DNA from 3 places in the Aquitalea sp. FJL05 genome. Region 1 is predicted to be linked to each of the others. Evidence: predicted binding sites of a transcription regulator. Region 1 holds the regulator's gene; each other region holds the start of a gene.
What was found. Region 1 encodes sigma-54, which starts transcription at its own class of promoters, with help from an activator protein. Its sites were predicted from a motif close to CTGGCACGCTTCATGCTT; they were not measured.

Region 1 (9,983 bases):
ACTACATGGCGTCAGCGCCAGCATCATCCGCGCCGCCGATGGCCGGCTGTCGGTAATGGACCTGTTCCAGCGCCATACCCCGGGCAATGTCAGCATGAAGCTGGACAGCCTGCTGGTGCGCGAAGGCACGCTGGTTTACTCCGACCGCATGACCGGCAATGACCAGAAGCTGGATACCATCAGCCTGGATGCCGACGACCTGCGCAGCAGCGCCAACCTGAGCGCCGCCGCCATTCTCAGCAATGGCAAACGCCCCATCCGCCTGGCCATCAGCACTCCGCTCACCATTCAGGACGATCAGGTCAGCCTGGAGAAAGTGGATGCCGTTGCCCTGTCCGAGCTGCCCGGCCTGGGTGAGAGCAAGTTTGCCGCCACCGGCCAGTACAAACTGAACTTCGCCACGCTGCAAACCACCGGCAAGGATCTCGGCTTCAACTTCAGCAGCGAACGCCCCAGCAGCCAGCTGGAGCTGAAAGTACCGGAGCTGAACGCTAGCTTCAATGAAATCACCATGCCTTCCGCCCATCTGGCCGGCAAGCTCAATTACGCCCACAGCCAGTACCAGCTGGATGCCGGCCTGGACAACCTCAAGCTCACCGAAGGCGGACTGGCCGCAGACAAGGTCAAGGGCGACTTCAACTGGCAGGCCGGCGACACCCGGCTCAACTTCAAGCTGGATGCGCCACTCGCGCTGATGGGCATGAAACAGCTGCGCATGCAGCCGCTGAACATGACCGCCACGCTCACCACGCCGCTGCTGCCGCGCGGCAAGCTGTTTTCCAGCATGGAAGGTGCGCTGGATGGCGATCTGGACGAACCGCGCCTCAATCTGCGCGTGGCCGGCAAGCTGGATGGCTCCGACCTGTCGGTAACGGTAAGCCAGTTCGGCCTGATGAAACCGCGCCATGAGGTCACCCTGTCGGTAGGCAAGCTCGACCTCAACCGCTACCTGCCGGAAAGCAAGGGCGACCCGGTGGCCATCTTCCAGAACAGCAAGCCGATTCCACTCGACTGGCTCGACTATTTCGACCTGACCGGCAAGATCGCCGTCGGTGAACTGGCCATGGGCCGCTTCCGCATGAACAACCTGAGTGCCAGCGTGCGCATCAATCCGCGCGAACTGGAGCTGGACCAGATGTCGGCCGACATCTATCAGGGCCGTCTGCAGGGCGACATCTTGCTGGCGCGCCGCGACACGCCACACCTTGAGGTCAAACAAACGCTGAAGGACATGAACATCCGCCCATTGTTGGTCGATCTGTTCAACTTCAGCCGTCTGGACGGCAAGGGCAATGGCCAGATCAACATCAGTGCGGATGGCAAGTCTTTCCTCGACCTGCGCAATACCTTGACCGGTTCGGTGGAAACCAGCCTGAACAAGGGCGCGCTGTCCGGTATCGACCTGGTGGCCGCACTGAAAAACCTGCCGGCAGAGTTGAAAGAGTGGAATACCCAGGCCCAGGCCGACCAGAAAACCACCTTCTCGACACTGTCAGCCGGCTTCCGCCTGGACAAGGGCGTGGCCCGCAGCCAGAACATGCAGCTGGCGTCACAGCTGGTTAACGTGAAAGGTTCGGGCAAGGTCGACCTGACGCAGAACATCGTCGACTACACCATGGATGTGGAAGCCAACCCGCAGGAATTCAGCCGGCTGAAGGGGGTCAACGTTCCATTGAAGATTACCGGCCCGCTGAATGCGCCAGTGTATGCGCTGGACTTCAACGCCATGGTCAAGGGCAAGAAGACCGAAGGCGAAAAGCAGCAGGCACTGAAGCAAGAGCTGAAAAAGCAGATCACCACCATTCTGCCCTGAGCCAGCAGGCTGGGCAGACAAGCACAAGGCCGTGTCGATGACACGGCCTTGTTCATTGCAGCGGGGACAGGCGACCAGTCAGCCTTTCAGCCTTCCAGAATGCGCGCCTCGGCCAGCGCTAGCTGCTCTGGCGTACCCAGCAGCACCAGCACATCGTTGGCATCGATTTCAAAATCGGCATCGAAGTCCAGCCGGCGAATGCTGTTACGGCGCACCGACTTCACCTCCACCCCCAGCCCTTCCAGATGCAGCTCACCCAATGGCCGACCGATGGCATGGGCACCGGGGCAAGCCTGAATACTGAGCAAACGCGGCACCAGCGCCTCGTCCAGCCCCTCGGCATCATCACTGGCACCACGGAAGAAGCCACGAAACAGGTTGTAGCGTTCTTCCCGCACAGAGCGGATACGGCGCAGCACCCGGTTCAATGGCACGCCCAGCACCATCAGCGCCTGCGAGGCCAGCATCAGGCTGCCTTCCATCACCTCGGCCACCACCTCGTCAGCACCGGCCTTGCGCAGCAAATCGATATCGCTGTCATCCACGGTGCGCACGATCACCGGCAGATCCGGCCTGGCAGCCTGCACCGTATGCAGAATGCGCAGAGCGGCATGGGTATCGGCAAAAGTCACCACCACCACCTTGGCCCGCATCAGGCCACCGGCCACCAGCACTTCCTTCTTGCCGGCATCGCCAAACACCACCGGGTCGCCCGCCTCACCGGCCTCGCGCACCCGCTCCGGGTCCATGTCCAGCGCGAAAAAGGGAATGCTTTCGGTTTCCAGCAAACGGGCCAGCGCCTGACCGCTACGGCCATAGCCGCAAATCAGCACATGGTCGGACTTGCCCATGCTCTCCACCAGCAAGTGGTGCAGGCTGAAAGCCTGCATCATCCAATCCTGCTTCACCAGCCGGCGGGTAATGGCTTCGCCGTGCATGATCATGAACGGTGCCACCAGCATCGACAGCAAAATGGCGGCAATGGCCGCCTGCTCGGTGCTTTCGGCAATCAGACCCAGGTTGCCGGACAAAGCCAGCAGCACAAAGCCGAACTCGCCCCCCTGCGCCAGCGCCAGGCCAGCGCGCATGGAATGATTGGGCTGATGGCGCAGCAGACGTCCCAGCACAAACACAATGCCCAGCTTGGCCAGCAGCAGCAGGCCAAGCATCAGCGCTACTTCGCCAAAGCGCTCAAACAGCACCGACAGTTGCAGCCGCATGCCTACCGTGACAAAGAAAAAGCCCAGCAGGATGTCGCGGAAGGGCTTGATGTCCTCTTCCACCTGGTAGCGGTATTCGGTTTCGGAAATCAGCATGCCGGCCACAAAGGCCCCCAGCGCCAGCGACAGGCCGGACAACTCGGTCAGCCAGGCCACCCCCAGGGTGATCAGCAACACATTGATCATGAACAGCTCGCCAGAGCGCTGGCGCGCCACCAGATGAAACCACGGCCGCACCAGGCGCTGGCCGAAAAACAGCAGCAGTGCCATCACCACCACCACTTTCACCGCAGCCAGCCCCAGATCCATCCACAAGGTTTCGCTGCCCCCGGCAAAGGCCGGCAGCAGGATCAGCAAGGGCACCACCGCAATGTCCTGAAACAGCAGTACACCAATAGCCAACTGGCCGTGCTGCTGATTCAGCTCCAGCCGCTCGGTCAACAGCTTGCTGACAATGGCGGTGGATGACATGGCCAGCGCACCACCCACGGCAAAACCGGACAGCGCCGAGCCAGACAGCCAGCCCATCACCAGCGCAATCAGCAACATGGTCGCCAGTACCTGCGCCAGCCCCAGACCAAACACCAGGTGCCGCATCGCCCGCAGCTTGGGCAGGGAGAACTCCAGCCCGATGGAGAACATCATGAAAACAATGCCGATCTCACCAAGAAACTGGGTTTCCTCGCCATCCGGAATCAGGCTGGTCACGCCGGGGCCGGCCAGAAAGCCCACCACCAGATAGCCCAGCATCGGCGGCACCCGCAGGCTGCGACACAGGGTAACGGACAGTACGGCGGCCAGCAGAACCAGCACAATGGGAGCAAGCGAATGCATTGGTGCGACAATCTCCTGTAAAACCGGGCAAGAAATAAGGACATGGTGCTGACAGGGCCAGCCGGACTCTAAAAGATAAATCGCGCCCGACCCCGGTATGAAACAGTCGCCACAAGGGCTAAAACGGTGCCGCGCAATGATTGTTAATCAGCCGACAAGCAAAAGATGCACCAGCTTGTGACTCCACCGATTATAACCTTTGATATACTTTCCCCCATGGAAAATGCTCAAGCAACATCACGACTCGACCTGGCACGCGAAGTGCTGCACACCGAAGCCGACGCCATTCTGGCACTGTCGCGCCGTCTGAACGGCGACTTTCTGCGAGCAGTCGAGGCCATTCTGGCCTGCACCGGCCGCATCGTGGTGACTGGCATGGGCAAATCCGGCCATGTCGGCCGCAAGATTGCTGCCACCCTGGCCAGTACCGGCAGCCCGGCCTTCTTCGTTCATCCGGCCGAGGCGGCCCATGGCGACCTCGGCATGATTACCGCACAGGACGTGGTCATCGCCCTGTCCAACTCCGGCGAATCCGGCGAAGTGGTCGCCCTGCTGCCCGCTCTCAAGCGCAAGGGCCTGGTGCTGATCGCCATGACCGGCAATCCGGCCTCCTCGCTGGGACGCGAAGCCGACATTCTGCTGGACACCCAGGTGGAAAAGGAAGCCTGCCCGCTGGGCCTGGCCCCCACCACCAGCACCACCGTACAAATGGCACTGGGCGATGCCCTGGCGGTAACCCTGCTGGACGCGCGCCAGTTCGGCCCGGAAGACTTCGCCCTGTCGCACCCCGGTGGCAGCCTGGGCCGCCGCCTGCTGGTACACGTCAAGGATCTGATGCACAGTGGCGAAGAGCTGCCACGTGTCGCCCCCGGCACCGCGCTGAAAGACGCCCTGCTGGAAATGTCGCACAAGCGACTGGGCATGGTGGCCATCGCCAACGCAGACAATGTCATCTGCGGCATCTATACCGATGGTGACCTGCGCCGCACGCTGGAACATTCCGGCAATATCTACGACCTGAACATCGACCAGGTGATGAGCCCCGCCCCGCAAACCATCCTGCACAGCAAGCTGGCCACCGAAGCGGTTCACCTGATGGAGCAGCGTCGCATCACCAGCCTGCTGGTAGTGGATGCCGACGGCAAACTGGCCGGTGCCATCCACATGCACGACCTGCTCAAGGCCGGCGTGGTCTAGCTCCGCTAGCCCACCCACAAGGAAACTCATGCAAGCCATCACCGAACAAGCCCGCAAAATCAAGCTGCTGATCATGGATGTGGACGGCGTCATGACCGACGGCCGCATCTACTACAACGCCCAGGGCGAAGAAAGCAAATCCTTCTACGTGCAGGACGGGCTGGGCCTCAAGCTACTGCAGTCCACCGGGGTCAAGCTGGCCATCATCTCCGGCCGGGCCGACCGCTGTGTCGAGCATCGCGCCCGCGCGCTGGGCATCGATTTCTATTTCGGCGGCATCCACAACAAGCAGGAAGCGCTGGCCCAATTGCTGGAGCAGGCCAATGTCAGCGCCGAACAATGCGCCTTCATCGGTGACGATCTGATCGACCTGCCGGTGCTGCGCCGTGTCGGGCTGGCCGTGGCGGTACCGGCCGCCCCCACCCTGGTGCGCCAGCACGCCCATTACGTCACCGGTTTTCCCGGTGGCCAGGGTGCGGTGCGTGAACTGGCCGAACTCATCATGCAGGCTCAGGGCAACTTCGATGCCATCCTGGCCAGGTATCTGGCATGATCCGCTCGCACCGGCTGTTTCCCATCCTGCTGGTCCTCATCACCGGCCTGCTGACGGTCTGGCTGGATACCGTATCGCGTTGGGAGCCCAGCAAGCGCGAACTCGACCCCAACAAGCCGGAAGTCGTGGTTGATGCTGTCGTCGCTACCCGCTACGACCCCAAGGGCATGCTGCAGGAAAAAATGATTGCCAGCCGCATGTGGCAGTACCCTGACCGCACCGAGTCCTATTTCGAAACGCCGGACCTGCAAAGCTACAAGAACGGTGTACTCGCCTACCACGCCATTGGCGAAAGCGGGCGCTATAACAGCAAGACCAGACAGGCGCTGTTTGACAAGAAAGTCACGCTGATCCAGCCGGCCAGTGCAGAGCAGCCGGAAACCCGCGTGGTCAGCAGCAATATGCGTATCGATACCGTGCGCCACATCGCGCAGGCCGCCACGCTGACCCACTTCTATCACGGCAAGTCGAGCGGCAGTGCCGTCGGCTTCATCTATGAACAGCAGACCGGCCAATTGCAGCTGCTGTCCAATGCAAAGGTCACCTATGAAAAATAAATGCCGCACTTACGCCCGCCTGGCCTTGCTGGCGCTTTCCCTGTGCGCGGGCCACAGTGCACACGCCGAAAAGGCCGACCGCGACAAACCCATTGAAATCAGTGCAGATCGCGGCAATCTCGACCAGCTCAAGGGCGTTACCGTCTGGCAGGGCAATGTCATCATCGTGCAAGGCACGTTGAAACTGAACGCCGACCGCGCCACCGTCACCCAGGACAAGCAGGGCAACCAGACCATGCAGGCCACCGGGCGTCAGGTACTGTTCCGCCAGAAAATGGATGGAAAAAACGAATGGATTGAAGGCCAGGCCAACCAACTGGACTACAACACGGTCAGCCATGTCGCCGTCCTCACCGGCAATGCCCGCGTCAAGCGCGGCAACGATCTGGTCATCGGCAACGTCATCACCTACAACACCGAAACCGAGCTGTATGAAGTCAGCAGCGGCGCCAGCAGCAATGGCGGCCGCGTCACCGCCATCATCCAGCCCAAGCCCAGGGACACCACCGCCCCTGCCGCCAAGAAACCCGACGGAAACGCACCATGAGCGGCCCCAGCATTCTGAAAGTCGAGCGGCTGAAAAAGCGCTTCAAGAAACGTACCGTCGTCAAGGATGTCGCCCTGCAGATCCAGAGCGGCGAAGTGGTCGGCCTGCTCGGCCCCAACGGCGCGGGCAAAACCACCAGTTTTTACATGATTGTCGGCCTGATCGGCGCCGATGAAGGTGAAATCACCCTGGATGGCAGCAGCATCACCCACCTGCCCATCCACCAGCGCGCCCGCCTTGGCCTTGGTTACCTGCCGCAGGAAGCCTCGATTTTCCGCAAGATGACGGTGGAGGAAAACATCACCGCCGTACTGGAAATCGCCGGCTACAAAGGTGACAAGCTGGAAAAGGAACTCAGCCTGCTGCTGGACGACCTCAATATCGCCCACCTGCGCGAAAGCAATGCCCTGTCGCTGTCCGGCGGCGAAAGACGCCGGGTGGAAATCGCCCGCGTACTGGCCACCCGCCCGCGCTTCATCCTGCTGGACGAGCCTTTTGCCGGCGTCGACCCGATTGCCGTGATCGACATCCAGAAAATCATCACCTTCCTGCAACAACGTGGCATCGGCGTACTGATTACCGACCACAACGTACGGGAAACCCTGCGCATCTGTGACCGCGCCTACATCATCAGCGACGGCTCGGTACTGGCCTCCGGCGAACCGGAAGAACTGGTCAACAACGAGAAAGTGCGCCAGGTCTACCTTGGCGAACACTTCCACCTGTAAGCCATGAAACAGTCACTACAGCTCAGGGTTTCACAGCAACTCACGCTTACCCCGCAACTGCAGCAGTCGATCAAGCTGCTGCAGCTGTCCACCCTCGACCTGCAAACCGAAGTCGAGCGCTTCCTGCTGGACAACCCCATGCTGGAACGCGGCGACGACACCCCGACACAAGAAGGCAGCACCAGTACCAGCGACACGCCGGCGGCCGGAGAAGAGAGCACGCCCGCCTCCGACAGCAATGACAGCGACAGCAACCCGCGTGACGACAGCAGCGGCGAACTCACCGACTGGGGCAGCGGCAGCCGCCGCAACGACGGCGACGACGAGTTCGACCCCATGCTCAACGTCCCCTGCCCGGTCAGCCTGCGCGAACATCTGCTGGCCCAGCTGGGCGAACTGACGCTCCCCACCCGCGATCAGGCCATCGTGCAATTGCTGATCGAAGAACTGGACGACAACGGCTTTCTCAGCGTCGATCTGGAAGAACTGGCCAGTCATTTGCCGCTGGAACTGGAGCTGGAAGCCGACGAACTGATGGTCGGCCTGCGCCTGTTGCAGCAGTTCGATCCGGCCGGCATCGCCGCGCGCTCGCTGGCCGAATCGCTCTGCCTGCAGCTGGACCGTCTGCCACCGCAGGAAAACGGCCATGCCCTGGCGCGCAAGATCGTGGCAGAACACCTCGGTTTGCTGGGCAATCGCGACTATACCCGGCTCAAACGCCTACTCGGCGTCGACGACGCCGCCATCCGCCAGGCCCAGCAACTGATCGCCCGGCTGACCCCCCATCCGGCAGCCGGTTTCGGTGGCGAGGACGTGCACTACGTCATCCCCGATGTCACCGTGCGCAAACGCCGCGGCCGCTGGGTGGCCGAACTCAACAACGGTGCCGTACCCCGGCTGCGGGTCAACCAGCTGTATGCCCAGATGCTGTCGGAAAACCGTGCCGGTGCAGGCGAGCTTTCCGGCCGCCTGCAGGAAGCAAAATGGCTGGTCAAGAACATCCAGCAGCGATTTGACACTATCCTGAAAGTGTCGGAAGCTATAGTGGAAAGGCAGCAAGCGTTCTTTGAACACGGAGAAGTGGCCATGCGTCCGCTCATCCTGCGCGATATCGCAGACGAGCTGGGACTGCATGAATCAACCGTTTCCCGGGTGACTACCCAGAAATACCTGCTCTGCCCGCGCGGCTTGTTCGAGCTGAAATATTTCTTCGGCAGTTCCCTGGAAACCGACAGTGGCGGCGAATGCTCGGCCACTGCCATCAAGGCCCATATCCGCCGCATGATAGACGGCGAAAATACGGCCAAGCCACTTTCTGACAGCGCCATTGCCGACGAATTGGGTAAACAGGGCATGCAGGTTGCAAGACGTACCGTTGCGAAGTATCGTGAAGCTATGCAGATTCCACCGGTCAACCTGCGCAAGGCATTGTAGGACGCCTTGAAGAATATCCGCTTGCCCGGCCGACCCGACCGGGCAGTCAACACAAGAAGGAGTTAGGGTATGAACCTCAAAGTAACCGGTCTCCACCTCGAAGTAACCCCGGCCCTCCGCGAATTTCTGGAAAGCAAGCTGGAACGTATCACCCGCCATGTCGATCACGTTATCGACGTTACCGTCACACTGTCGGTAGACAAGCTGGTGCAAAAGGCAGAAGTCAACGTTCACCTCTCCGGCAAGGACATCCACGTAGAAGCCACCGACTCCGATATGTACGCTGCCATCGACTCGCTGATGGACAAGCTGGATCGACAGGTACTCAAGCACAAGGAAAAACAGAGCGAACACCGCGTGACTCCGCAGGTTCAACCGGAAGCCACCCTGTAATCACCTGACCGACGATGCGGGAACCCAGCGGGTTCCCGTTTTTATTTGCACGGAGCCTTTTTCATTTTGATGAAGGCAACGTAGAATTGGCCAGTTTTTGTAGCCGCGTGCACACATTCCTATGAGCCTGATCGGCAAAATCCTGACACAGGATCACATCCTCCCGGACCTGGATGTCGCCAGCAAGAAGCGCGTCTTCGAGCAGGTGGGCCTCCTTATCGAAAACACCCACGGCATTGCGCGCAGTGAAATTTTCGACTGCCTGTTTGCCCGGGAAAAGCTCGGCTCCACCGGACTGGGCCAGGGAGTCGCCATTCCGCATGGCCGTGCCCGTGGTCTGAAGGAAGCCGCCGGCATCTTCATTCGGCTGAAGAACCCCATCCCCTTCGATGCGCCGGATGGCAAGCCGGTGCAAAGCCTGTTTGTACTGCTGGTACCGGAACAAGCCACCGACCTGCACCTGCAGGTACTGTCGGAACTGGCCCAGCTCTTCTCCAGCAAACAGCTGCGCGAACAATTGCTGACTGCCACCAACCGCGCCGAGCTCTACCAGTTGCTCACTGCATGGAATACCAATAATGCCTAGCATCACCGTGCGCCGGCTGTATCAGGACAATCAGCAAAAGCTCAATCTGACCTGGGTGGCCGGCACCGGTGGTGCCGACAGCCCCATCGGCAATGACGAGCAGCGCCCTACGCTGGCACTG
Region 2 (9,983 bases), on a different contig from region 1:
GCGCCGGTCGTCACGGTATTCCAGCACATCCGGCCCGGTGTGCAGGCCCAGCACATCCAGCAATGGTTGTAGCCAGCCCGCCACGGCCTGTTGGTGCGCGGCACGCAGCAGCAGCACATCCGGGTTTTGCAGCGAGATGGCAGCATAGCTGCACTGGCGCAACAACGGTGCCAGCCGCGCCTGCAAGGCCGGCAGATCGTCACAGCGCAGCGCCGCCGTTACCCGCCACGGCAGGCTGATCTTTTCCACCCTCACCGCCGCGTGCTTGAGTTCCGGCTGGAAGGACTGGCCATCCACCTGTGGCTGGCTGGTTTCATTGATGCCGCCGCTATTGAGGAACTGGCCATTCCAGTGCATGGCGGCAAACACCGTACCGCCGGGCAGTTCGCGGCTGAGGGAGAGCGGCAGCACCAACTGGCCGCGCTTGCTGCTGATACGTACCAGATCGCCCGCCTGCAGGCCACGGCGCTCGGCATCGTCCGGGTGCATGTCCAGCGCCGGTTCCGGGCGGTGGGCAAACAGTTGTGGCAGGCGGCCGGTGCGGCTCATGCCGTGCCACTGGTCACGCAACCTACCAGTCAGCAGGCGGAAGGGGTAATGCGCCGATACATTCTCCGCCGGCGGCTGGTAGCGCACGGCATGAAAGCGCGCCCGGCCATTGGCGCTGGCAAACACGCCGTCGACATAGCGCCGTGCCCGACCCTGTGCCGCACCGGCTGGCAGCGGCCATTGCTGCGGTCCGGCGCTGTCCAGCAAGGCATGGTCCAGCCCGCTGATGTCCAGATCGCGCCCCGTGGTCAGCCCACGGTGTTCGTCGAACACGCTGGCGACAGCGGCATGGCCAAACAAACTGGCGCTGCCGGGATACAGCAGCGCCTCCAGCCGGCGCGCAACCTGGCTGACGATCCAGCCATCGCTCTGCGCCTCGCCCGGTGGCGGCACGGCGGCGCGTACCCGACTGATGCAGCGTTCGGAATTGGTGACCGTGCCTTCTTTCTCGCCCCAGGTAGCAGCGGGCAACAGGATGTCGGCCAGCACGGTGGTGTCGGTGTGGGCAAAGGCGTCCTGCACCACCACCAGCTCGGCCTGTGCCAGTGCGGCGCGTACCTGTGGCAGATTGGGCAGCGAGTGCGCCGGGTTGCTGCAGGCAATCCAGATGGCCTTGATACGCCCTTGCTGCAGCGCTTCAAACATGGCGATGGCCGGCAGGCCGGGCGTGGCCGACAGCCGCTCGAACGGCACGCCCCAATGGGCAGCCACTTCCGCACGGTGTGCGGCATTATCGATATCGCGATGTGCGGCCAGCATGGTGGCCATGCCGCCCACCTCGCGCCCGCCCATGGCATTGGGCTGGCCGGTGAGCGAGAACGGCCCGGCACCGGGCTTGCCGATCTGGCTGGTGGCCAGATGCAGGTTGATCAGCGCCAGGTTCTTGTCGGTGCCGTGGCTGGACTGGTTCAGCCCCATGCAGTACAGCGACAGGCTGGCCGGGCTGTAGCCAAACCACTCGGCGGCCTGGATCAGGTCTTCCTCGCGGATGCCGCAGATTTCCGCCGCCATTTTCGGCGTGGTATTGCGCACCATCTGCTTGAGTTCGGCAAAGCCTTCCGTGTGGGCGCTGATGTAATCCTCCGCCACCAGCCCTTCCCAGATCAGGTGGTGCAGCATGCCGTTGAACAGCGCCACATCGGTGCCGGGCTGAATCTGCAGGTGCAGGTCGGCCATGGCGGCGGTGTCGGTGCGGCGCGGGTCGATGACGATCCAGCGCGTGTCCGGACGTGCCGCGCGCGCCTCTTCCAGCCGGCGCAGCAGCACCGGGTGGGCGTAGGCCAGATTGCTGCCGGCAAACAGCACGCAGTCGGCTTGTTCCAGGTCGGCATAACAGGTGGGCGGGCCATCGGCCCCGAAGGCTTTCTTGTAAGCGGTAACGGCGCTGGACATGCACAGGCGGGAATTGGTGTCGATATTGTTGGTCCCCACCACGCCCTTGGCCAGCTTGTTGAACAGATAGTAGTCCTCGGTCAGCAACTGGCCGGACACGTAAAAAGCCACCGCGTCCGGCCCGTGCTGGCGGATGATGCGGGCAAAACTTTCGGCCACGCTGTCCAGCGCGCTATCCCAGGCAACGCGCTGGCGCGGCGCATCGCGGGTAAGCCGCATTTCCGGGTGCAGTGCGCGGCCGCTGTCACTGGCGGCGCTGGCCGCCAGGTTCAGCCCCTTGCTGCACAGCCGGCCGAAATTGGCCGGATGTTCGGGGTCGCCACGCACACCGCTAATGCGCCCATCCTCGCTGGCAATCAGCACGCCACAGCCTGTGCCGCAATAGCAGCAGGTGGAGCGGGTTTCAGTCTTGCCCATTTTGCTCATCCTTTTCTGATGACAAGGTCCCGTTGCAACCCGTTGCAATCGGCCTTGTTCACAAGCCCAGCAGCACCATGCCCTGCTCCAGCTTCACTGGAAAATGGCGGGCGCAGCCCTGGTCCGGTGCGCGAGCCTCGCCGCTGGCCAGATCGATATTCCAGCTGTGCAGCGGGCAGGTCACCCCATGGCCGTGGACGATGCCCTGGCTGAGCGGCCCACCCTTGTGCGGGCAACGGTCGAGCAGGGCAAACACCTGGTCGTCATGGGTGCGGAACACCGCCACATTGCCGCTGGCGCGTTCCACCACCCGGCTGCCTTGCGGCGGAATGTCGCTAAGGGCGCAGATGTGTACCCAGTGTTGGCTGTCTGTCATGGCGTGCGCTCCTCAGGCGTGCAGCTTGATCGGAATGAATTCGTTTTTCTGCGTACCGGCAATGCGCGCCGCCCATGGGTCGGGCAGGCCTTGCAGGGAAAACAGCAACCGCTGGTACAACGCCTGGCGGCTGGCGGCATCGGCCACCACTTTGGCCTTGATCACATCCAGGCCGACGCGGGCGATGTAGTGCACGGTGCGGTCCAGGTAATAGGCTTCCTCGCGGTACAGCTGCAAAAATGCCCCGCTGTATTCCTTCACTTCCTCGGCGGTTTTCACCTTGCACAGAAACTGCGCCACCTCGGTCTTGATGCCGCCGTTGCCGCCGACATACAGCTCCCAGCCGGAATCCACCGCAATCACCCCCACGTCCTTGATGCCGGCTTCGGCACAGTTGCGCGGGCAGCCGGACACCGCCAGCTTCACCTTGTGCGGCGACCACATATTGGCCAGCATGGTTTCCAGATCAATGCCCATCTGGGTGCTGTTCTGGGTGCCGAAGCGGCAGAACTCGCTGCCGACGCAGGTTTTCACCGTGCGGATGGATTTGCCGTAGGCGTGGCCGGACTGCATGCCCAGGTCTTGCCACACGTTGACCAGGTCTTCCTTCTTCACCCCCAAGAGGTCGATGCGCTGGCCACCGGTGACTTTCACCATCGGCACCTGGTATTTGTCGGCCACGTCGGCAATGCGGCGCAGCTCGCTGGCGGTGGTGACGCCGCCCTTCATCTGCGGAATCACCGAGAACGTGCCGTCTTTCTGGATATTGGCGTGCACCCGCTCGTTGACGAAGCGGCTTTGCGGATCATCCACCGCCTCGTGCGGCCAGCTGGACAGCAGGTAGTAGTTGATGGCCGGGCGGCAGGTGGCACAGCCATTGGGGGTGCGCCATTCCAGAAAGTGGAACACCTCGGCATGGGTCAGCAGGTGCTGTTCGCGGATGGCCTTGCGTACTTCGCCATGGCTGCGTTCGGTACAGCCGCACACGGCTTTGGTCTTGGGGGTTTCCTGAAAATCAGTGCCCACCACGCTCATCAGGATCTGTTCCACCAGCCCGGAGCAGGAACCGCAGGAGCTGGCGGCCTTGGTGTGCTTTTTCACCTCGTCCAGCGTGAACAGGCCCTTGTCCTTGATGGTCTTGACGATGGTTCCCTTGCACACGCCGTTGCAGCCGCACACTTCGTCGCTGTCCTGCATGCAGGCGGCCTTGCTCTGGCCCTGCACCCCGGCGTCGCCAATGGCGGATTCGCCAAACATCAGCGTGTCGCGCAGGTCGGCTACCGAGCGGCCCTCGCGCAGCAGCTTGAAATACCAGGCACCATCGGCGGTATCGCCATACAGGCAGACCCCGGCCAGCTTGTCGTCCTTGATCACCAGTTTCTTGTAGACACCGCCAGCCGGGTCGGACAGCACGATATCCTCCATGCCCTGCCCACCCATGAAGTCGCCGGCGGAGAACAGATCAATCCCGGTCACTTTCAGCTTGGTGGACAGCACCGAGCCCTGATAGCGGCCGATTCCCAGCTGGGCCAGATGGTTGGCGCACACCTTGGCCTGCTCGAACAGCGGGGCCACCAGGCCATAGGCCACGCCACGGTGGCTGACACATTCGCCCACGGCATACACGCGCGGGTCGTAGGTTTGCAGCGCATCGCTCACCACGATGCCGCGCTCGCAATGCAGGCCGCAGGATTCGGCCAGCGCGGTATTGGGGCGGATGCCCACCGCCATCACCACCAGTTGCGCGTCCAGCTGTTCGCCATCGCTGAAGCGCACCCCGGCCACCCCGCCCTGGCCGTCATCCAGAATGGCGGCGGTCTGCTTGCCCAGCAAAAAATCGATGCCTCGTTCTTCCAGCGCCCGGCGCAGCAGGTCGCCGGCCACATCGTCCAGCTGGCGGTCCAGCAGCCAGTCGCCCAGATGCACCACGGTCACGTCCATGCCACGCAGCTTGAGGCCATTGGCGGCTTCCAGCCCCAGCAGGCCACCGCCGATCACCACTGCCTGGCGCTTGGTCTTGGCGGCATCCATCATCAACTCGGTATCGCGGATGTCGCGGTAGCTGATGACACCATCCAGCGTCTTGCCCGGCACCGGCAGCATGAAGGGCGTGGAGCCGGTGGCCAGCAGCAGGCGGTCGTAGGCGGCCTCGGTGCCGTCCTCGGCAATCACCTTGCGCCTTACCCGGTCGATGGTGGCCACGTTCTTGCCCATGTGCAGGGTGATGCCGTGCTCGGCATACCACGCCACGCTGTTGAGAATGATGTCCTTGAAGTCTTGCTCCCCGGCCAGCACCGGCGACAGCAGGATGCGGTTGTAGTTGGGGTGCGGCTCGGCACCGAATACGGTGATGTCGTACATCTCCGGTGCCAGGCCCAGCAACTCTTCCACGGTGCGGATGCCGGCCATGCCGTTACCCACCACCACCAGCTTTTGCCGGGTCTTGCCCTGCAGTTCTGCCATATCCATCGTGCTCTCCTTCGCTTCTTATACGCGGGCCGCGGCGACGGTCCAGCCACTGCGCCAGCGTTGTTTCACGCCGGCCAGGCTGAGCCAGGCCAGGCCACACAAGCAGGCAAACAGCCACAAGCCAGCCGCATAGCCACCAGTGGCCTGCTTGATCGCCCCCAGGCTGGCGGCCAGTGCAAAGCCCCCCACCCCGCCGGCCATGCCCACCAGGCCGGTCAGCACGCCGATTTCCTTGCCAAAGCGTTGCGGCACCAGCTGGAACACCGCGCCGTTGCCGGCCCCCAGGCACAGCATGGCCAGGATGAACAACACCAGCGCCGCAGACGGGCCACCCACATTGAAACCGGCCGCGCCAATCAGCAGTGCACAGCACAGGTAAACCGCCAGCAGCGAGCGGGTACCGCCCAGACGGTCGGCCAGCATGCCACCCAGCGGCCGCATCACCGAACCGGCAAACACGCAGGCCGCGGTATACAGGCCAGCCGTTTTGGCATCAAAAGCGAATTGGTCGTGGAAATAGCCCGGCAGCGCGCTGGCAAAACCGGAGAAGCCGCCAAAGGTCATGGCGTAGAAGAACATGAACCACCAGGCGTCCTTTTCCTTCAGCACGGCCAGATAGTCGGCCAGCTTCTTGGCCGGCGGCGCATTCGGTGCGTCCTTGGCACAGACAGCAAAAATGGCCAACGCAGCCAGCAGCGGAATGCAGGCCAGGCCGAACACGTTCTGCCAGCCGTAAACCACCGCCAGCGCGGGGGCAAACAAGGCTGCCAGCACGGTGCCGGAATTACCCGCCCCGGCAATGCCCATGGCCGTGCCCTGGTGCTGCGGCGGATACCAGCGCGAGGCCAGCGGCAGCGATACCGCAAACGAGGCCCCGGCCACACCGAGGAACAGGCCCAGCAGCAGCGCACCGCCCAGGCTGGCAATGCCGATCTGCCAGGCCGCCAGCAAGGCGGCAATCACGATCAGCTGGCCGATGATGCCGGCAGCGCGTGCGCCGATGCGGTCCACCAGCACGCCCATCAGCAAGCGCAGGATGGCCCCGGCCAGAATCGGCGTGGCCACCATCAGGCCGCGCTGCTGGGTGGACAGATGCAGGGCAGTGGCAATGGGCACCTGCAGGGGCCCCAGCAGATACCACACCATGAAACTGAGGTCGAAATACAAAAAGGCTGAAAACAGGGTCGGCTTGTGTCCGGCTTGCCAGAAAGTGCGGTCCATGTAGTGCTCCTGTCGGGGAAGCGTGCTTCCCGCCAAATGGCCAAAACAAAAACGGCGTCCTCCCTGATGGTGAAATCAGGAGAGGACGCCGTTGTCCGGGTCGGCAGTGGCCGCCGTTGGCCGCTGTCGCGATGTCTGGTGCAGGCGGCACGCCATTGCGCCGCTGCGAGCTAATCAATGCAAAGAGCGTGCCAGCAGCAAAATGCCGGTATATAGCTGTTTCACGTCGCCTGCGGCCTTATGCTGCACTGCATTAGTGCGTGAAATGCTGCAGCGCACCGACACTGGGCGCAGCATCCGCCAGCGCTGGCCAGTGGCAGCCATCCATCAGCACACTGTGGCGCTCGCCGGCTGCAGGCAGCGGCAGACCGCAAGCCCGCGCCGCCTGCTGGTACAGCGCGGTCTGGTTGACGGCGGCCACCACGCCCTGCTCGGCCTCGCCCTGCCACATGCCCCAGCGCCGGTATTGCCGCAGGAACCACAGCCCGTCCGACAGATAGGGATAGTTGACCCGGCCCTCATCACAAAAGCGCAGCTGGCCTGCAGTGGCGGTTTCCCAATGCTGCAGGATCAGCTCGGCCGGCATGGCCAGACAATCATCCTCCGCCAGCCAGGCGGCCGTCTGCGCATGGTTTTCCGGCTGGTCCAGCCAGTGGCTGGCCAGCAACAACGCCTGCACCAGTCGCCCGGCCAGCTCGGGCTGTTGCTGCACCAGCTCACGGCGGCAGGCCAATACTTTCTCCGGATGATCCGGCCAGATGGCGGCGCTGTCGGCCACCAGGCTGGCCACACCCTGCTGCTGTGCCAGGGCGTGCCAGGGCTGGCCGGCGCAAAAGCCGTCCAGCAGGCCGCCCTGCGTCGCGTCACTCATCTGGGCCGGGGGAATCACCACGCAGCGGGCCTCACGCAACGGATGCACGCCTTGCGCCGCCAGCCAGTAATACAGCCACATGGCGTGGGTGCCGGTAGGAAAGGTGTGCGCCAGCGTCAGCGGGCGGCCCAGCTGCTGGCTGATCTCGGTCAGGCTGACACCCTCGCGGTATTGCTGCGCCAGCGCCGGGGCCAGACTGATGCCCTGCCCGTTCTGGTTCAGCGTCATCAGGATGGCCATCTCGCATTGCGGACTGCCCATGCCCAGTTGCATGCCGTAGACCAAGCCATACAAGGCATGGGCGGCATCCAGTTGTCCATTCATCAGCTTGTCGCGCACGGCAGACCAGGACGGCTGGCGCTGCAGGCAGAACTGCAGGCCCAGCTCCCGGTCCAGCCCCAGCTTGCGGGCCACCACCAGTGCCGCACAGTCGGTGAGTGCAACAAAGCCCAGATTCAGCGTGTGTAGGGATGCAGGAGCAGTCATCAAAGGCTTTCAGCCCAGCAGCTTGCTGGAATTGATCAGTTGTCGGGACAGCTCCACCAGACGCAGGCCGCTTTGCATGGCCTGGCTGCGCAGCAGCGCATAGGCTTGCGCTTCGGTGAGCTGGCGGCGCTCCATCAGGATGCCCTTGGCGCGCTCGATCAGCTTGCGGTCGGCCAGCTGTTCTTCCACCTCGGCCAGGCGCTTTTTCAGCCGAGCGTCTTCTTCAAATTTCACCCGCGCCATATCGATGATGGGAGCCAGCCGGCTGGCTGCCACCTGGTCCACCACATAGGCGGTGACCCCGGCGCTGACTGCGGCCTGAATGGTAGACAGCCCGCCCTGCTCGGCAAACATCACCACCGGGCGTGGCGCGGCATGGCCCATCAGCGCCAGTTGTTCCAAGGTGTCACGCGAGGGGGATTCGGTATCGATGATGATGATGTCGGGGGCCTGGCTGTCCACCAGCTGCAGCAGCTCGGCCGCACCCTGGGCCTGGACGATCACCAGATAGCCGGCCGCCGTCAGCGCGGCATGCAGCTGCGCCATCGGGCGGTCGGTATCGTTGACCAGCAACAGTCGTAATGGAGAGGAAGCAGTCATGGCAGCGTCAGGAAGTCGTTGATACCGACTCGCAATAATCGTGCCTGTAACCATGTTTTAAGACAAACAAGACCGGCCAATGCCAGACCGCGTAATACGAGGCCAGCCAGCCAAGCCTCCCGCCGGTTGGGCAAGTGCAAGCGGGGTAAGCGCGAGCATCAGTACAAATGCGCAGAGACTGCGCATGGACAAGCACCGTGTATTGGGATCGATCCGCAGGCAGTCATGTACTGCAGCTACTGCGGGTACCGGCCGCCGCCTGACTCCAGACGCAAAACAGGGCGGTCAAGCCGCCCTGTCTGCCATACACGCCTGGTGGTTTACCACCACCAGAACATGAAGCCCCAGGCCGCATCCACCAGCGCCATGCCTGCCAGCAGGCAAGCCAGTGCCGGCAGCATGCGCCAGCCGGCCTGCCATTGCCGTACGATGCCCGCCGCCAGCCACAACGACCAGACATTGGCCAGCAGCAGCAGGCCCAGGCGCAGGTCATTGGCCCAACCGGTGGCAATGCCCTCGGCCTTGAGCAGGGTCACCGTCAGCGCCGACAAGCCCAGAAACACGCCGATACCGGCCAAGGGAATCAGGCTTTGTGCCAGATGATGCAGGCGCTGGCTGCGCCACGTGCCGGCCAGACGCACCGCACAGGACAAGGCCAGCAGCAGGCCGCTGCCGATCACCAGCGCGGTACCCAGCATGTAGGCGATGATGGCCATGCCATCCAGCCAGGAAAACACGTCGTTGTGATCCGGGTAATGCGTGAGCAGCCACCACGGCGCATCGGTATCCAGCGGCCACATGATGTCGTGGTCCACCAGCCATTCCGCCGCCGCCTGTTTCATGTCGACAAACCAGGGGCTGGCCGTCCAGTGAAAGCCCCCCATGGCAATGCCCAGCAAGCCGTAGACAATCAGCAAGGTCTGCCACACCGTGGCTTCCTTGGCCGCCACCTTCACCACCTCTTCTGCCGGTGAGCGCAGGCCCAGGCTGATGGCATCGCGGTGACCGCTGCAACGGCCGCACATATGACAGCCACTGCCGCCCTGCATGTGGCGCAAGGGCTGCAGCGGTGCGCAGTCTACCGCCTGAATACGAATGACGGACTGGCGGGTGGATTCCAGCCAGCGCTGTTCATCCACCTTGTAATGCATGGGGGCCAGCTTGGACAGCAGGGAAAACACGCCGTTGACCGGGCACAGATGGCGGCACCAGGCGCGCTTGCCACGGGTATACACCAGGCCGATGGCAATGGCGGCCACGGTGGAACCGCCCAGCACCAGCAGCGCCGCCTTGGGATACTGGTAAACACTCACCAGCTGGCCGTACAAGGTGGTAAGGGCAAAAGCGACAAAGGGCCAGCCGTCCCAGCGCATCCAGCGTGGAATCGGTCGGCCCAGGCCCTTCTTGGCCGCCCATTCGCTGAGCGCCCCTTCCGGACACAGCACGCCGCACCACAGCCGGCCAAACAGCACCATGGACAGCAGCACGAAAGGCCACCAGATACCCCAGAACACAAACTGGGCAAAGATGGTGAGATTGTTGACGATGCGCGCGCTGTCACCCGGCAGCGGCAGCCAGGCCGGAATCAGCAGCAGCGCCGCA
Region 3 (9,983 bases), on a different contig from region 1:
AAAGGCGAACTGGCTTCCAGCGCCGCCATCTCGGTACGTTCGCGGTAGGCAATCAGGTCGGCAATGGTGATGATGGGCAGGCCATGCTGGCGGGCAAAGCGCAGCAGGTCCGGGCGGCGCGCCATGCTGCCATCGTCGTTGACGATTTCGCACAGCACTCCGGCTGGAGCCAGGCCCGCCAGCCGCGACAGGTCCAGTGCGGCCTCGGTATGGCCGGGGCGCGCCAGCACGCCACCCGGCGCATAGCGCAAAGGGAAGATATGACCGGGCCGGGCAAAATCACTGGCCGGAATGCGGCTGTCAGCCAATGCCCGCAGCGTGGCGGCACGGTCCACGGCGCTGATGCCGGTGCTGGTGCCATGCAGATAATCCACGGTGACAGTGAAGGCCGTGCGCTGCGATTCGTTATTGCTGCTCCCCATCAGCGGCAGCTGCAGCTGATCCAGCCGCTCGCCAGTCAGTGCCACGCACACCACGCCACTGCTGTAACGCACCAGAAAGGCCATTTGCTGCGGGGTGATTTTTTCGGCGGCAATGATCAGGTCGCCTTCGTTTTCGCGGTCGGTATCGTCCACCACCACGGCAAAGCCACCAGCGGCAATGGCGGCAATGGCCTGTTCTACTGCGTCAAAATCGTCTGCGTGTGCTTGCTTGTTCAGGGTCATGTTGCTTCTCAGGAATAAAACGAGGGGGCGGGATACTGGCCATTCAGTGCCCAGTCACCCAGTTCTTGCAGCTTGTAATCCAGCGGGTCGTGCAGGCTGTGCACGCGCAAATTGCGCCAGAAGCGGTCCAGCCGCAGGGCAGCACTGGTGGCGCGCGCCCCGGTTACATCGAAAATGCGGCTGGTGAGGTCCAGCCCGCTGCGGCTGGCATGCACCTTGGCGGCGGCAATCTGCACCGCCAGCTGACCGCGCCCGGCTTCGCTGAGCGCATCACCCTGCTGCCAAGCCTCATCCAGCTGCCGGGCGGCGTGGTCGCTCAGCAGGCGTGCACCCTCCAGGGCGGCGTGAAATTCGCCATAGTGCAGCAGGGTGTAAGGGTCTTTGTTGGCGCGATCAGCCAGCGAGGCCGGCCACAGCCGGCGCTGCTCCAGCGTGTAGCGGCGAGCCTCGGCCAGCGCGCCCTCGGCAATGCCCAGATAGATATTGGTGAGAATCAGCTGGGCAATCAGCGGCCGCAGGCAGGCACGTGGCGTGGACAGGGGGCCGGGCTGCAGCAGCAGCTCGCCCGCCTCCACTCGCACCTGTTCGAAACGGGCAGAGCCGCTGTCAGTCTGGCGCTGGCCGATATTGTCCCAGTCCTGATGAATGGCAATGCCGGCACGGCGGGTGGGGATCACCGCAATCAGCAAGCCACTCTGTCCGCTGCGCAGTGCCGAGGCCAGCAGCATGTCCGAATCGGTAGCGCCGGAGCAGAAGCTCTTGTCGCCATGAAAGCGGAAGCCTGCACCATCCGGCGTGGCCAGGGTGCGGGTATCCAGCGGATTGAGCGCGTTACCCCAGAACCAGCGCTCGCGCACCGTTTGCTCGAACCACGGCTGCCACTGTTCTGGCCGGCCAAATAGCTGGGCGGTGGCCAGCAACAGGTGCTGAAAGGCAAACACATGGGCCACCGAACTATCCACCCGCGCCAGTCCGCGCACGATCTGCAATGTGGTGCTCCAGCTCTCGCCCAGGCCGCCGAATTCACGCGGGATGATCAGGCCCAGCAGGCCACTGTCACGCAGCGCATCGCGCTCGGCCTTGGGCGTGCCGCCGGCCTGATCACGGGCCACGGCGCTGCGGGCAAAACGGCTGGCCAGTTCGCGGGCAATGGCCAGCGGGCTGTCCGGGCCAATCGGCTGGGTGCTCATGCGCCCTCCTTTGCCTGACGGACCCGCCCGTGCAGTGTGGCGAATGAAACATATTGCATACTGAATGAATGGCTGTGCATGTGATTACCTGAGGCTGAAATAAAACCTTTAGCGGTTTTGCCCGATATTCAATAGCACGTTGCATGCCAGCTGAATCAAGCTAGAAAAATATCATTTCAGCCGGAAATTGCTGCGCAGGCAGCAGATGGCTCACTCGGCACTGCTGCCTGCGCAGCAGCCAATAAACACGGTGCTGCACACGCAGCACCATTCAGCCATTCACCATTAGCGCCTGCATTGGGCTAATTCAAATTCCAGATATATTCCTGACAAATCCTTGGTTTACATCGCGCCAATAACATAGCCAAATCTGTGCTGTTTTATTGGAAATAGCCGATCAATAAAGGATGTACGCTTGAATTTGCCCCAACACCTGCTGGCAGCACCGCAAACAGCCAGCACACCCGCCTCGGCCCTGCTGCTGGCGCAGCAACTGGCCAGTCAGTTTGCCGCTACCGCAGCAGAGCGCGACCATGCCGGCGGCACCCCCAAGGCCGAGCGCGATGCCATTCGCGCCAGCGGCCTGCTGGGCCTGTCCATTGCCCGCGAGTTGGGCGGCATGGGTGCCAACTGGCAGGAGACCCTGCTGGTGGTGCGCGAGTTTGCCAAGGCCGATAGCTCGGTGGCCCATGTTTTTGCCTTTCACCATCTGATGCTGGCCACGGTAGAGCTGTTTGGCCGGCCGGAACAATGGCAGCCCTGGCATGAAATCACCACCCGGCAAAACTGGTTCTGGGGCAATGCGCTCAATCCGCTGGACGAGCGCACCGTCAGCAAGCGCCTTGCCGGCTGGCACGAGTTTTCCGGCCAGAAAAGCTTTTGCTCCGGTGCGCTGGATTCACAAATGCTGGTGGTCTCTGCCCGTCGCCAGCCGGGCGGGCAGCTCGTGGTGGCGGCCATCCCCACCGGGCGCAGTGGTATCAGCGTGCAGCAGGACTGGAACAATATCGGCCAACGCCAGACAGATAGCGGCAGCGTGCACTTTGAAAAGGTACGCATCGAAAACAATGAAATTCTGGATACGCCCGGCCCGCTCACCACGCCGCGCTCCTGCCTGCGGCCACTGCTGGCGCAGCTGATCCTGACCAATATCTATCTGGGCATTGCCGAAGGCGCTTTTGAAGAAGCCCGGCACTACACCCTGCACGAGGCGCGACCCTGGCAGGCGGCGCAGGTAGACCACACCCACGAAGACCCCTACATCCTGGGTCATTACGGCGAATTCTGGGTGGGGCTGGAAAGCGTGCGCGCCCTCACCGACCGTGCGGGCAGCCGGCTGGTGGACGTACTGGCCCGTGGCGAGGCGCTGAGCGAAAGCGAACGCGGCGAAGTGGCCATGAATATTGCGGCGGCCAAGGTGGCCGCCACCCGGATGGGGCTGAACCTGGCCTGTCAGATGTTCGAGGTAACCGGCGCGCGCGCCACCCATGCCGGACTGCGTCTGGACCGGCACTGGCGCAATCTGCGCACCCACACCTTGCACGATCCGGTTGATTACAAATTAAAGGAGTTAGGGGAATGGGCTTTGATTCGCAGCTATCCGACACCGACGTTTTATTCCTGAAACCCACATCGGCCCGGCGGGCCGAGCCAGCGGAAGGCCCGGCCATGCCCCTGATTACCCTGCCGAACCGGCAAAGCCTGACCACCTCCATCCGCGCCACGGCGCAGGTGTTTGAAGACCCGCAATCCACCGCCCTGCTGGCGCGCATTCAACTGATTGCCCCCAGCGACGCCAATGTACTGATCATTGGTGAAACCGGCACCGGCAAGGAGCTGATCGCCCGCCACGTGCATGCGCTGAGCCAGCGGGCAAATCAGCCCTTTGTCGCCGTCAATTGCGGCGCGTTTTCCGAATCGCTGGTGGAAAGTGAGCTGTTTGGCCATGAAAAAGGCGCATTTACCGGCGCTTTCGCCGCCAAGCCGGGCTGGTTCGAGGCCGCCAATGGCGGCACGGTGTTTCTGGATGAAATCGGCGACTTGCCACTGAATATTCAGGTGAAGTTGCTGCGCATCCTGCAGGAGCGCGAGGTGGTGCGACTGGGCTCGCGCAAACCCATCCCCATCAATGTCCGGGTGATTGCCGCCACCAATGTGCGGCTGGAAGAAGCCGTCGCCGCCGGCCATTTCCGCGAGGATCTGTTCTACCGCCTGCGGGTGGCCCATCTGGCCCTGCCAGCCCTGCGTGACCGCCCCGGCGACATCCTGCCGCTGGCCCGCCATTTTGTCGACGAATACCGCCAGCGCCTGGGCTATGGCGACATCAGCCTGCATGCCGAAGCCGAACGCAAGCTGCTGCAGCACCCGTGGCCGGGCAATATCCGCGAACTGGAAAACGTCATCCACCATGCCTTGCTGATCTGCAAGCACAATGTGGTTCGCAGCGAAGACCTGCAGCTGTCCTCGCTGCAACTGAACCGGCGCAACGAACGCAGCAGCAGCCACCCACCACTGGCCGGCGGTGCGGGCAGCGACGATGCCCACCAGCAATTGCAGCAGGCACTGCAAGCGCTGTTCGAGGCCAATGGCAGCAATCTGTATGAAGACATCGAAAGCAGCATCATCCGCGCTGCCTATAACTACTGCCATCGCAACCAGGTGCAGGCAGCCCGTCTGCTGGGCATCAGCCGCAACATCATCCGCGCCCGGCTGATCCGCTTGGGCGAGATCAGCGCGCTGCGCTAGGTCGCGGCGGTGAGTGGCAAACAGTGTGCTGGCGAGCCTGAGTGAAACCGCCCTGCCCGTCCAACCCCCGGGTGGCTAGCCTAGCTGGTTCGGGCTGCTGCCATGTAAGTCAGCCTGGCAGACTCACCCTTGGCATCACATCACGACAGGGTGATCAGGCTGGATTCGATGACCGAGCCGGGCATCATCTGCGCAATCCCCTGCGCCAGCTCGGCACCGGCCTGCTGCAATGCCTCCAGCGGCATGGCCGGCAGGCTTTCCAGAATGAACCACATATGCTGATCGGCAGCACTCAGCCGGGTTCTCACCCCTTGCCGCCAGTTCCAGCGGCGACAGGTCACCCCTTGCTCATCGCGCCATACCACTTCGCCGCGCTCTGGAGACTCCGTCGCCGGCTGGCCTTCTTTCATGGTGTCGAACAGCTCGCTGCCGTCAGCCAGTACCAGTCTGGGCTGGCCCATATAAGCCGCCAGGTTTTCACCCCCCACCGGAATGGCATGACGCAGGCTGATGGCGTTGTACAGATCGACTACCGGATCAATGGCCGGCAGGCTGCCATCCCGCAGCACCCGCTTGCGCAGTGCCTCGGCCGAACACGGCGTACGCTGTGGCTTGGCACCAAAGGCGCGGAACACATCGGCCCAGGCCTGCAGGTGCGCATCGGCCCAGGCCGCGCCGCCAGCCTGAACAAACAGGCAGGCCTCGCGCAGCTGCTGCGCGCCAAACTCAGGTGCAGCCAGCGCGGCGGCTTCCACGCGGATGCTGACGGCCCGAAAACCGGGGGCTATCGTGGCGATCTCCGGACTGATTGACGGCAAAAAGGCTGACATTGCGGTATCCTTTGGTGACTGATTCATTTCATATTACCGACCAATGTCCAAAACAGTCAACATAATGACCGACCCCGGTGCCGATGCCGAATCCATCAGCGCGGCATTGGCCAGCCGCCTGAAGCAACATCGCAAACAACAGAAACTGTCGCTGGATGAGCTGTCGCGCCGCGCTGGCGTCAGCAAGGGCATGCTGGTGGAAATCGAAAAAGGCAGTGCCAACCCCAGCATTGCCATCTTGTGCAAGCTGGCGGCAGCGCTGGGCATTTCCGTGGCCGATATTGTGAATGTGGCCAGCGCACCGGCCATTCACATCATCGAGCAAGCCGATATCCCGCTGCTGTGGCGCGGGCCAGGTGGCGGTTCGGCCCGGCTGCTGGCCGGCAGCAGCGGCCCGGACATGGTGGAACTGTGGCGCTGGGAAATGCATCCGGGAGAGGTATTCACCTCGCCTGGGCATTCGCAGGGGACTTTCGAGCTGTTTCATGTCGAACAGGGCGAATTGCAGCTGTGCGTGGGGGAGGTGGTCCATACCCTGCGCGCCGGCACAGCGGCGGTAGCGCGTACCGATGCACCACACCATTACGCCAATCAAAGTGATGAGCTGCTGGTATTCACCATGACCGTGGCCGAACTCAGCCCCTGGCGGGTCATCAAGTAAGCCTGGCCGCTGCGCCGCTGATCAAGCGTGACTGCAGCACGCCAGCCAAGCCGCCATGAATGTATCGGGTCTGCGCGGGACGGTCAGCCTGCTGCAAGGCCTGCAGCATGGGCCTGCGCCAACTCTTTGCTGCTCAGTACAAAATCAGTACCGTCGGCCAGCCGCTCCACCGCCAGGTCGATGAATCTGCGCACGCGGGCGGGCTGCGCGGCACGGCTGCCGTAATAGACAAACAGGCTGTAGTGATCGGCCATGTGTTCCAGCAGAATGGGTAGCAGCCGGCCATTGCGGATCAACGCCGCTGCGGTAGGGGCCGCCAGCTGGCCGATCACCTCGCCGGCCAGCACGGCACGCAACTCCATGGCCTCATCATTGGTACAGAATGCCGGGTTGATCGGCTGATCCTGCATGCTGTCACCCACGCGCACCCGCCACGGCACTACGCGGCCATCGCTGGCACGGCGAAAGGCGCTGCAGCGATGCGAGCTAAGCTCGTACAGACTTTGCGGAATACCGTGCTTGCGCAGATAGCTGGGCGCGGCACAGATAATCAGCTGCATGGGAATCAGCCGCCGGGCCACCACGCCTTCCTGTGGTGAGTTGCCCAGCCGGAAGCCAACATCGATGCGGTCTTCCACCCAGTTGCCAATGCGGTCATCCAGTTGTACATCCAGCTGCACTTCCGGGTAGAGCCGGCAGTATTCGTCCATGACCGGGCCAATCACCGATTGCAGTACCGTGCGCGGGCCGACGATGCGCAAGGGCCCGGCCAGATCGTCCTTGGTCTGCCGCACCGCCGACAGCGCCTGCTGAAAGCCGATCAGCGACGGATGCACCGCCTCCAGAAAACGTTGTCCCTCCTCCGTCAATGACATGCTGCGGGTTGTGCGGTGAAACAACCTCACCCCCAGGTGTTGCTCCAGCTGCCCTAGCGCCTTGCTGGCCGCTTGTGGCGATATCTGCTGGGCAGCGGCAGCCTTGCTGAGGCTGCCGAACTCGGCAGTGCGCACGAAAGTGGTGATGGAGCGCAGCTCGTTCATGGACATGGTTCAATCCTGCCGGTGAATTAACATTAAAAAGTTGTAGATTATTCAAATAATCATGCGCTAGTTTAATGTTTTCCAGGAAATTAAAGTGACGTCCATCAAGACCACCGGCCGCAACGGCTGCGGAGAATACGCATGGACAACTTTACTTTCTTCAATCCCACCAAGATCGACTTCGGCACAGACAAGGAACAACTGATCGGCCAGCATCTGGCAGAACACGGCATCAATAAGGTGCTGCTGTGCTTTGGTAGCGAGCGCATCAAGCGCGATGGTCTGTTCCAGACCGTAAGCAAAAGCCTGGCCGGGCACGGCATCGAATTCGTCGAATTTGGCGGCATTGTCAGCAACCCGCTGCTGTCGAAAGTGCGCGATGGCATTGCCCTGGCGCGTGGCCATCAGGTGGGCGCGGTGCTGAGCGTCGGCGGCGGCTCGGTGCTGGACAGCAGCAAGGCCATTGCCGCCGGCGTGGCTTACCCCGGCGAGGTATGGGATCTGTTCATCGGCAAGGCCACGATCAATGCGGCATTGCCGGTGTTTTCCATCCTCACCCTGGCGGCCACCGGCAGCGAGATGAATAGCGGTGCCGTGGTGACCAATGAGGACACCAAGGAAAAGTTTGCCATCCAGTCGGTGCATACCTTCCCGCGGGTATCCATCGTCAACCCGGCCCTGATGCAGACCGTGTCACGCGATTACCTGGTCTACTCGGCCGCCGACATCATTGCGCACTGCATCGAAGGCTATTTCACCGCCACGGTACAGCCCACGCTGCACTCGCGCATGGTGGAATCCATCGTCAACACCGTGATCGACACCACCGAAACCCTGCTGGACAACCCGGCCGATTACCCAGCACGCGCCGAGTTTGCCTGGGCCGCCACCCAGGCGCTCAATGGCCTGCTCTACGCCGGCACCGCCGGTTTCAACTACCCGAACCACATGATCGAGCACGCACTGTCGGCACTGTTCAACGTGCCACACGGCGCGGGTCTGTCAGTGATCATGCCAGCCTGGATGAAGTGGTATCACGGTCGCAACCCGGCGCAGTTCCAGCGCTTCGCCAAGCATGTATTCGGCGTTGACACTGCGCAGCAAGGCATTGCCGCCCTGGAAGCCTGGTTCGACAAGATCGGCACCCCAACGCGCTTGTCACAACTGGGCATCACCGAGGCCGATGTGCCAGCCATTACCGACGTGGTATTGGGCAATGCCCAATGGTTCGGCATTGCCGATATCTATACCCGCGAAGTAGTGGTCGAAATACTGAAGCTGGCACGATGAGAAAACCATTACTGCTGCATGTCGAGTTGAGCCATACCACCATAGGGCAAAGCCCGGGAGTGAACCAAGCATGACCCCTGCTTCTCGCCCGCCGGATCGCGGCATGGTGCTGACCATCATCATGGTCAGCTACCTGATGCTGGTGATCGACATCTCCATCGTGCTCACCGGTCTGCCACGCATCCAGGCGGCCCTTGGTTTCACCCCGGCCGGCCTGTCCTGGATACAGAATGCCTATACCCTGACCTTTGGCGGCTTTCTGCTGCTGGGGGCACGCGCCGGCGACATCCTTGGCCGGCGGCGCATGTTCATCACCGGCCTGGCCATCTTCACCCTCGCTTCACTGGCCATTGGCGCAGCAAGTACACCGGCCTGGATGATCAGCTTTCGTGCGGTGCAGGGCCTCGGTGCTGCCGTGCTGGCACCTTCGACCCTGGCGCTGATTTCCACCCATTTCGAGGAGGGCCACGCACGCACCCGGGCGCTCTCGCTGTACGCAGCTGCCGCGGGCATTGGTGCCACGGTGGGGCTGGTACTGGGCGGGCTGCTGGCCGATCTCATCTCCTGGCGCGCCGGCTTCTTCATCAACCTGCCAATTGGTGCGGCACTGATCGCCGGCAGCGTGCGCCATATCCACGAAACGCCGCGGCAGACCGGGCGCTTCGACATGGCCGGTGCGCTGACCTCCACCCTGGGCATGTGCGCGCTGGTATTCGGCATCGTCGAGGCGGCGGAATCCGGCTGGGCCTCGCCGCTGACCTGGGCCAGCATCGCCATTGGGTTACCGCTGCTTGGGGCATTTTTGTGGATTGAGTCACACGCACAACAAGCGCTACTGCCGCTGGCACTGCTGCGCAATCCGCAACGTAATGCCGCCTATGTCGCACGGCTGCTTTTCCTGTGCGGCATGGTGGGCTTCTGGTTCTTTACCGCGCAATACCTGCAAGGCGTGCTGGGCTTCTCACCCATGCTGGCCGGGCTTGCCTTCGTGCCGGTCACCCTGCCCCAGCTGGCGACCTCGCTATCTGTTCCTGCGGTGGTACGGCGCTTTGGCCACCGTCGCGTGTTGCTGACCGGCCTCGCGCTGTGTGTTACCGGGGTGCTGTGGCAGGGGCTGGCGGCTACGCAAGCGTCTTACCTGAGCGGCGTGCTGGTGCCGATGTTGCTGGTCGGTTTTGGGCAGGGCTGGGTGCTGGCACCGCTGACGGTGGCGGGAGTGGCCGGGGTGGAGCAACACCACGCGGGCGCGGCGTCCGGGGTGCTGAACGTAGCCCACCAGATTGGCGCAACCCTGGGGCTGGCCATTCTGGTTGTGGTGTATTCCGCCGGCCATGCCGCCGTGTACGACGCTGCCGGCATGGCATTGCACACCGGCCACGTCCTGTATACGGCTGCGCTGTTCCTGTGCGTGGCCTTGCTGGTATCGCTGCGCTACATCCGCTTCGACTTCGACGCTGCGCGCCCGGACACGGCGTACAAGGCCGCGGCGCAAACAGCCTGAACATACAGAAAATCCGCAAATAACATCAGAAAAGGAATGGCAATATGCAGACAACCACACT

Region 2: a site for sigma-54 is predicted at 6,602-6,619, ahead of DBR44_RS18835 (NarK/NasA family nitrate transporter). Genes of this name have one in related genera too.
Region 3: a site for sigma-54 is predicted at 1,988-2,005, ahead of DBR44_RS00280 (acyl-CoA dehydrogenase family protein). Genes of this name have one in related genera too.

What each region holds. Positions count from the first base shown of each region.
Region 1 covers NZ_QAJS01000006.1:297,367-307,349, forward strand. The annotation lists gene DBR44_RS06185 (AsmA family protein) at 1-1,813, shown strand, start outside; gene DBR44_RS06190 (monovalent cation:proton antiporter family protein) at 1,900-3,867, opposite strand; gene DBR44_RS06195 (KpsF/GutQ family sugar-phosphate isomerase) at 4,084-5,064, shown strand; gene DBR44_RS06200 (HAD family hydrolase) at 5,093-5,617, shown strand; gene lptC (LPS export ABC transporter periplasmic protein LptC) at 5,614-6,174, shown strand; gene lptA (lipopolysaccharide transport periplasmic protein LptA) at 6,164-6,721, shown strand; gene lptB (LPS export ABC transporter ATP-binding protein) at 6,718-7,449, shown strand; gene DBR44_RS06220 (RNA polymerase factor sigma-54) at 7,453-8,883, shown strand; gene hpf (ribosome hibernation-promoting factor, HPF/YfiA family) at 8,953-9,276, shown strand; gene ptsN (PTS IIA-like nitrogen regulatory protein PtsN) at 9,398-9,862, shown strand; gene hprK (HPr(Ser) kinase/phosphatase) at 9,855-9,983, shown strand, end outside.
Region 2 covers NZ_QAJS01000021.1:9,906-19,888, forward strand. The annotation lists gene DBR44_RS18820 (nitrate reductase) at 1-2,358, opposite strand, end outside; gene nirD (nitrite reductase small subunit NirD) at 2,417-2,734, opposite strand; partial or broken gene nirB (nitrite reductase large subunit NirB) at 2,816-5,203, opposite strand; gene DBR44_RS18835 (NarK/NasA family nitrate transporter) at 5,222-6,424, opposite strand; gene DBR44_RS18840 (CmpA/NrtA family ABC transporter substrate-binding protein) at 6,678-7,781, opposite strand; gene DBR44_RS18845 (ANTAR domain-containing response regulator) at 7,791-8,381, opposite strand; gene DBR44_RS18850 (4Fe-4S binding protein) at 8,702-9,983, opposite strand, start outside.
Region 3 covers NZ_QAJS01000001.1:47,943-57,925, reverse strand. The annotation lists gene ribB (3,4-dihydroxy-2-butanone-4-phosphate synthase) at 1-665, opposite strand, end outside; gene DBR44_RS00280 (acyl-CoA dehydrogenase family protein) at 674-1,855, opposite strand; gene DBR44_RS00275 (acyl-CoA dehydrogenase family protein) at 2,271-3,479, shown strand; gene DBR44_RS00270 (sigma-54-dependent Fis family transcriptional regulator) at 3,434-4,600, shown strand; gene DBR44_RS00265 (B3/4 domain-containing protein) at 4,741-5,430, opposite strand; gene DBR44_RS00260 (helix-turn-helix domain-containing protein) at 5,495-6,091, shown strand; gene DBR44_RS00255 (LysR family transcriptional regulator) at 6,175-7,137, opposite strand; gene DBR44_RS00250 (iron-containing alcohol dehydrogenase) at 7,273-8,421, shown strand; gene DBR44_RS00245 (MFS transporter) at 8,492-9,922, shown strand; gene DBR44_RS00240 (aldo/keto reductase) at 9,967-9,983, shown strand, end outside.